3 regions of the Streptomyces sp. NPDC056480 genome follow, and region 2 is predicted to be linked to each of the others. Evidence: riboswitches for the same ligand, from Rfam matches in the RefSeq annotation. Region 2 holds a riboswitch; each other region holds the start of a gene.

What was found. Region 2 has a riboswitch for cyclic di-AMP ahead of ACFQ79_RS16360 (C40 family peptidase). Riboswitches for the same ligand answer to the same signal wherever they lie in the genome.
Region 1: linked by a shared signal. The riboswitch ahead of ACFQ79_RS36715 (transglycosylase SLT domain-containing protein) and the one ahead of ACFQ79_RS16360 (C40 family peptidase) in region 2 are both predicted to bind cyclic di-AMP.
Region 3: linked by a shared signal. The riboswitch ahead of ACFQ79_RS22945 (peptidoglycan DD-metalloendopeptidase family protein) and the one ahead of ACFQ79_RS16360 (C40 family peptidase) in region 2 are both predicted to bind cyclic di-AMP.

What each region holds. Positions count from the first base shown of each region.
Region 1 is NZ_JBHTSA010000154.1:5,268-7,522, reverse strand. Features, by position in the region: gene ACFQ79_RS36720 (hypothetical protein) at 230-832, opposite strand; cyclic di-AMP (ydaO/yuaA leader) riboswitch at 1,171-1,354, shown strand; gene ACFQ79_RS36715 (transglycosylase SLT domain-containing protein) at 1,360-2,202, shown strand; gene ACFQ79_RS36710 (phosphoribosyltransferase family protein) at 2,196-2,255, opposite strand, start outside.
Region 2 is NZ_JBHTSA010000031.1:27,296-29,550, reverse strand. Features, by position in the region: gene ACFQ79_RS16365 (ATP-binding protein) at 1-325, shown strand, start outside; gene ACFQ79_RS16360 (C40 family peptidase) at 398-874, opposite strand; cyclic di-AMP (ydaO/yuaA leader) riboswitch at 878-1,084, opposite strand; gene ACFQ79_RS16355 (hypothetical protein) at 1,399-1,704, opposite strand; gene ACFQ79_RS16350 (ClpP family protease) at 1,712-2,255, opposite strand, start outside.
Region 3 is NZ_JBHTSA010000053.1:30,053-32,307, reverse strand. Features, by position in the region: gene ACFQ79_RS22945 (peptidoglycan DD-metalloendopeptidase family protein) at 128-1,111, opposite strand; cyclic di-AMP (ydaO/yuaA leader) riboswitch at 1,116-1,303, opposite strand; gene ACFQ79_RS22940 (tyrosine-protein phosphatase) at 1,664-2,255, shown strand, end outside.

The DNA.
Region 1 (2,255 bases), on a different contig from region 2:
CCTGTGGCTCAAGCTGAGCAACAGCTCGGCCAGACCGACGACGTTGGCGATCCGCTGAAATACCTAGCTCCACGCGGAAGGATCTCTTCAACGCAGTCGCCAACAACTACGGCTGGTACCGCTTCGCCATCCTGGCCGACACGCACGGGACCTGGTCGCGCCCCCGGGCGCACCAAGAGCGGAACACCGCGCATCACCGACTGATGATCCCGCACCCGCCGTCAGGCTCTCACCGTCCGGCATGCGCCGCGCGGTGGACGGTCGCATCGAGGAGCGCCACCGCCTCGCCAACCGTGCGTCCCGGGGCCCGGTTCCAAGGCCCGATCAGCTCGTGCCACCCCCTCGACCGGAGCTCGGCCATAATCCAGGCGGCCGCCTCGTTCATCGTCGTCGCACTGCCGAAGCCGAGGCGGTGCGCGGCGAGGAGCGCACCGCAGACACACCGCGCCCCGCGCACATCACGCAGCTTGTACGGGGCGTTCTGCCAGCCCCACTCCGTCAGCACGAGGCGTGCGTAGCCAAGGTGCACCGAGGGGCGCAGCTCGGGTCGGCCGATGCGGCGCCAGGCATACAGCCGGTCAGGCAGGATGGCTCCGATCCGGCCGGGGAGCCCGCGCTCGGCGGGAGCGGCCGGCGGCAGCGCGTCGAGCGTGTCGGCGACGAGCCGTTCTACCGGCACGGTGAGCAGGTCGCGCCAGCGTTCGACGGCGAGCGGGGGCACTAGCGGCTCGGTCCAGTCCGTGACGATCCGCTGCCAGGCGGCGCTCTCGTAGACAGCGGCGGCCTCACGGTCGAGAGTCTCGGGGTTGAGCAGAGAGACAAAGGGTGACATCCGGGCGGCTCCTCGGTCAGGGTGACTCCATCCTTCACAAGGAATGTCGGTTTTGCGACGTATGAACTTTAATCCCCGCATACCCGAAAGGCCTCTTTTTCTATATTTCATGACTAGTTGGATTGTCGCAGCTATTCAGACTGGGTACGGGTGATGCGACTCACTTTCCCGGGGCCAGCCCGCCGTCAGAATCCGCGGAAGCCGTGCGGGGCAAGGAAGTTCGACGCCCGGCAGGCGCCGGCGATCTTGAATTCCAGGAATTCAGTGATCCCTACATCGCCCGCCGGACATAGATCCCCTTGTCCTTCGTCGTCCTGCTGGCTTACGGTCACCTCCATTCGAGCGGATCGCCGAATCCTGCCACCGCTCGAAATACCTCCCTTTCACCCGACGGCAGGAGCGGGGGACCCACGAAACCGCCGGCCCGGATTCCGGAACGGCTCGGGGTGAAGCCGCGTGCGCGCGGCCGGACATCTCCAGTCCGAACCCGACAGCTCACCCCGAAGGCGCCGGAGAGGAATTCCGTCATGCCTGCTCACGGTAAGCACCGCCGCCCCCGCCGTCGCCCCACCTCGCGTGGACTCACGCTGCTCGGCACGGGCGGAGCCGCTCTCGCCCTCCCCCTGACCGCCCCGGCCGGGGCCGGCGCCGCGCCCGTTTCCGGAGCCTTGGAAATTGCCGCCAGGGTCATCACCACCCCCGCTGCTCCGGCCGCCGCGCAGGCCGCCACCAAGGCACCGGCAGCTCCGGCTGCCGCGCACACCTACACGGTTGTCGCCGACGACTCGCTTTCCCTGATCGCCCAAAGGAAGGGAATTCAGGGCGGCTGGAAGGTCCTTTATAGCGCCAACAAGAGGGCCGTTGGTGACAACCCGTCGCTTATTCACCCGGGCCTTGAACTGACGCTTCGTCCGGGTTCCGTGAATGCCACGGCTCCCACCAAGGCGAAGAAGGGCGCCACGACCGAACGTGCGAGCCGCTCCGAACGCCGGAGCACCGCCCCGGCCGCCGCTCCGGTCAAGACCGCGCCTGTAGCCGCCACCCAATACGCGAACAACCTCGACGGCTGGATCCGCGAGTCGCTGGACATCATGGCCCACCATGGCATCCCCGGTACCTACGCAGACATTCATCGCAACATCATGCGCGAGTCCTCCGGCAACCCCCGTGCCATCAACAACTGGGACTCCAATGCGGCCGCTGGCACCCCTTCGAAGGGGCTCCTCCAGGTCATCGACCCCACGTTTCGTGCCTATCACGTGCCCGGCACATCCATGGACCCCTACGACCCGGTCGCCAATATCACCGCCGCCTGTAACTACGCGGCCGACCGATACGGCAGCATCGGCCGGGTCTTCGGTGCCTACTGACCCTGGAAATGCATGGTGAACCAGGACGTGGCGAGCTCCGCCACCTCCTCCAG
Region 2 (2,255 bases):
GGAGATCGCGGACTCGATCCGGCTGATCGTCTCCGAACTTGCCACCAACGCCGTCCTGCACACCCTCGGACAGTCGCCCACCTTCACGGTCGACGTCCGCCTGGAGCGGGAGGAGCGGCTCCACGTCGGCGTCACCGACAGCCATCCGCGCCGGCCCCGTCGCCTCCCGGCGGCGGTCCAGCAGGACAACGGACGCGGGATGGTCATCATCCGCGTCCTCGCCGCCGAAGCCGGCGGCCGTCTGTCGGTCACGCCGACCGAGGACGGCGGCAAGACGGTCTGGATCACTCTTCCGTGGACCGTGGCCCCCGTGGCCAGCTGTTAGGTCCCGTGCTGTCGGTCAGGGGTACGGCGGCGCCACCGCACCCCTCACGGACGAACCGCTACCGCCGCCTGATCAGCGGACGCGGCCGTAGTAGACCTTCGACGACCAGATCTTGTCGAGCTTCACCCAGGAACCCGTCTTGGGCGAGTGCCAGATCTTGCCGCTGCCGGCGTAGATGCCCACGTGGTAGACCCTCCCGCCGGAGTGGAAGAAGACCAGGTCCCCCTTCTGCCTGGTGGAGGCGGAGATGTGCCGGGTCTTGTTGTACTGCTGCTGCGCGGTGCGGGGCAGCGACTTGCCCGCCTTCTTGTACGCGTAGAGCGTCAGACCGGAGCAGTCGAACCTGGAGGGTCCGGTGCTCCCGTACCGGTACGGAGCTCCCTTCTTGGACGCGGCGACGCTCAGTGCCTTGTTCGCGTGCGTGGTGGCTGCCTGGGCCTCCGTTGCCGCACCGGGTGCGAACAGCGTGCCGCCGACGGCGGCGAGGGTGAGAGCCGAGACGGCTCCGGCCCGGGACAGCAGGGACGGGACGTGCATCTGCGCAGTCATGCGCAACCCTTCGTCAGCCGCCTGCGAAGGATGACCTGTCGGGTTCGGGCTGGCGAAGATGCCCGGCCGCTGACGCGGCTTCACCCCGAGGGACGGCCTCGCTGCCGGAACAGCGCGTACGCCCCGTAAAAATCGGGTCCTCCACTCCTGCCGATCCAATCCTGTCGACCAGACGTCCGGGACAGCGGCAGGACTCGGCGTCCGCCCGGACCGCCCCGCCGCGGTGGCGGGGGCTTGTCGTCGACAGGGATCTTGACCCACACCCAGGTCGAAATCCGAGCTGAAACGGCGATATGTGAGGCTCCTCACGACTGATCCATACGGGTGGACAGGGAGCCTTTGTGATCTTCGGAGGTTTGGCCTACGAGCCCCGCACCAGGGGTGGAACGCCCCATTCCGCCAGATGCGTACACCTGTTGCGCAACTCACCCGGCATATATGTCGACTCGTCGACTACGCCGAACGGGGGAGCGATTCTGCGGTCCGCGTCGGCCGTCCGGACCTCGACACGACACGCGGATATGTCAACTCGCGCGGGTGCGCGGGACGGTGACGCGGTCCGCCCGGCGCTCACCGTCCAACACCCTGAGCGCACGCGCCAAAGTGTCCGCGTGCACCTCGTTCTCGCCCCGCATATGCATGAGCGTCAGGGCCTGGAGGAGTGCTTCCGTCCGTCCCACCAGGGCTTGTGCCGCGCGCAGTGCGCCATAGGTATGCGTTCCCCTGGATGGATTGATCTTGCCCAGCAGGTCGACCACTTCGAGGTAGGCGTCGACGAGTTCGCTCTCGGCGCGGGTCAGGGCGGGCAGCGGCGGCAGCTCGGGAACCACGGCCGGCTCACCCCGCCGTGCCGCCGGCGCCCGCGCGCCGGCTCGTGATCACGTGGTCCACCAGGCCGTACGCGATCGCGGCCGGCGCGTCCAGGACCGTGAGGCGGTCGAGGTCGGCCTCGACGCGCTCCCGGTCCCGCCCCGTGTGCTCGCTGAGCATCCCCGTCATCAGCGCGCGGAGACGGAGCAGTTCGCGGGCGTGGATGTCGAGATCGCTCGGCTGTCCCTGGAGCGGTTCGTCCATGGCGGGCTGACGCAGTGTGATCCGGGCGCCCGGGAGCATCATGCGCTTGCCCGGGGTGCCGGCGGCGAGCAGCACGGCGGCGGTGGAGACGGCCTGGCCCAGACAGGTGGTCTCCACGTCGCAGTGGAGCGAGCGCATCGTGTCGTAGATCGCGGTCATGGCGCTGATCGAGCCGCCGGGGGAGTTGATGTAGAGCGAGATGTCCTGTTCGGGGCCCGCGTGGTCCAGATACAGGAACTGGGCGATGACGTCGTTGGCCGAGGTCTCGTCGACCGGCGTCCCGAGGAAGACGATCCGGTTCGAGAGG
Region 3 (2,255 bases), on a different contig from region 2:
CGACCGTAAGGAGGGGTTGACGCCGGGTGACATATGCCACCGATAAAGAATTTGCCAAGCCGGAATAGAGCGGGAACACGCCGGAGGCCCGGCACGTGTGTGCCGGGCCTCGGGTGGCGACGGTGCGTCAGATGTTCACGCCGTGCTGGCGCAGCGCGGCGATCGGGTCGATGTCGGAGCCGTAGTCCGGCCCGGTGCGGATCTCGAAGTGCAGGTGGGGGCCGGTGACGTTGCCGGTCGCGCCGGAGAGGCCGATCTGCTCTCCGCCGCTCACGGTCTGGCCGGCGGAGACGGAGATCGAGGAGAGGTGGGCGTACTGCGAGAAGGTGCCGTCGGCGTGCTGGATGACGACCTGGTTGCCGTACGCGCCGCCGTCGCCGGCGGAGTAGACGGTGCCGGGGCCGACCGCGACGATCGTGGTGCCGGTGGAGGCCATGAAGTCGACACCGGTGTGGTAGCCGGAGGACCACATGGAGCCGGCGGCGCGGTACGGGGTGGACATGCCGCCGCTGACCGGGGCGAACCAGCCGGAGGCGGAGGTCGCGGCGCCGGAGGACTCCGAGGACTGCGCCGCCTTCGCGGCCGGGGCGCTCTTGGCCGGGGCGGCGGAGCGCTCGCTGCTCCGGGAGGCGCGCGAGGTGTCGCCGTTCTTCTCGGCGCTCTTCGGCGCGGCGGCCTTGGGCGCGGAGCTCTTCGGCGCGGCGGCCTTGGCGGTGCTCTTGGCGCCGAGGGTGAGCTTCATGCCGGGCAGGATGAGCGAGGGGTTCTCGCCGACGACCTGACGGTTGTCCGCGTACAGCTTCTGCCAGCCACCGGTGAGGTGGTGCTCGGCGGCGATCTTCGACAGGTAGTCGCCCCGCACGACGGAGTACGTCTTCGGCGCGGCCTTCGCGGCGGCGGGCGCGGCCTTGGCGGAGGCGGGGGCCTTCACCTGGGCGGCGGCGGTGACGGCCTGGCCGGGAGCGGCGGCCGGGGCGGCCTGCTCGGCGGCGTGGGCGCCGGTGGCACCGAGGAGCGGAAGGGCGACGACGGCACCTCCCGTACCGGCGGCGGCGATTCCGCGGGTGAGGCGGTTGGACTTGATGCGGCGGTGCTTACCCTTCGCGGGCATGGCGAATTCCTCTCCGGCGCCTACGAGGTGAGCTGTCGGGTTCGGACTGGAGATGTCCGGCCGCGCTCTCACGCGGCTTCACCCCGAGCCGTCCTGTGTCGCGGGACCGGCGTACTTCCTGGGTCCCCCGCTCCTGCCACGCATGGGATGAGTGGAATTCCGGACGGTGGCAGGATTCGGCGGTCCGACCGGATTGACGGTGACGCTAGACGAGCGGGGTCGACGCGAACAAGCCAGTGATTTCCACCGGCTTTCCGGGTACGTCCTTCCGCCCGGAATTCCGGTCACCCTCCGTGGATGACGGACCCTCGATTTCCTTTTTCCGTACGGCAATTGCTCCGGCCCGTCGGCCACGATCCGTCACTTCTATGACCCTGCTCACGCGCTGCGGCTCATCTCGCCTGCAAACAGGGCGCGTTATACGTAAGGCCCCAATTCGGACAGATCACCCATTCCCGTCCAGGGGGGTGCGCCGGCCCGGCCCCACCTGGATGATTGCCCCTGGAACCGATCTCGCGTCGGGCACCCGAACGTCGACCCTCAGGAGCATCCGTGACGCAGCAGCTGCCGCAGGTCCCGCCCATCGAAGCGAACGAGCCCGAGCTGGCCGAGGTCCGCAACTTCCGGGACGTGGGCGGCCTGCCGACGACGGACGGGCGCGCCGTGCACCCCGGCCGCCTCTACCGCAGCGGCCACCTCGCCCACGCCACCGAGGAGGACGTCGCCTTCCTCGACTCGCTCGGCCTGCACACCGTCTTCGACTTCCGGAACCTCGCCGACCGGAAGGTCGAGGGCCCGGACGTCGATCTGCCGGGTGTACGGAACGTGAACATACCCCTCAACGACCCGGCCGACGGAAAGGAGTTCTGGAAGCTGGTCCGCGACGGCGACATCGAGCAGCTGCGGGACATCCTGGGCGACGGCAAGGCCGCGACCCGAATGTCCGACTCGTACCGGAAGATGGTGGTCGAGCGGACCCCGGAGCACAGCCGGATCCTGCACGCGCTGGCCGAGGACAGCCTCCCCGCCCTGATGCACTGCGCGGCCGGCAAGGACCGCGCCGGGCTCTCCATCGCGATCACACTGCTGGCCGTCGGGGTCGAGCGGGAGGCGATCGAGGCCGACTACGTGAAGTCGAACGACC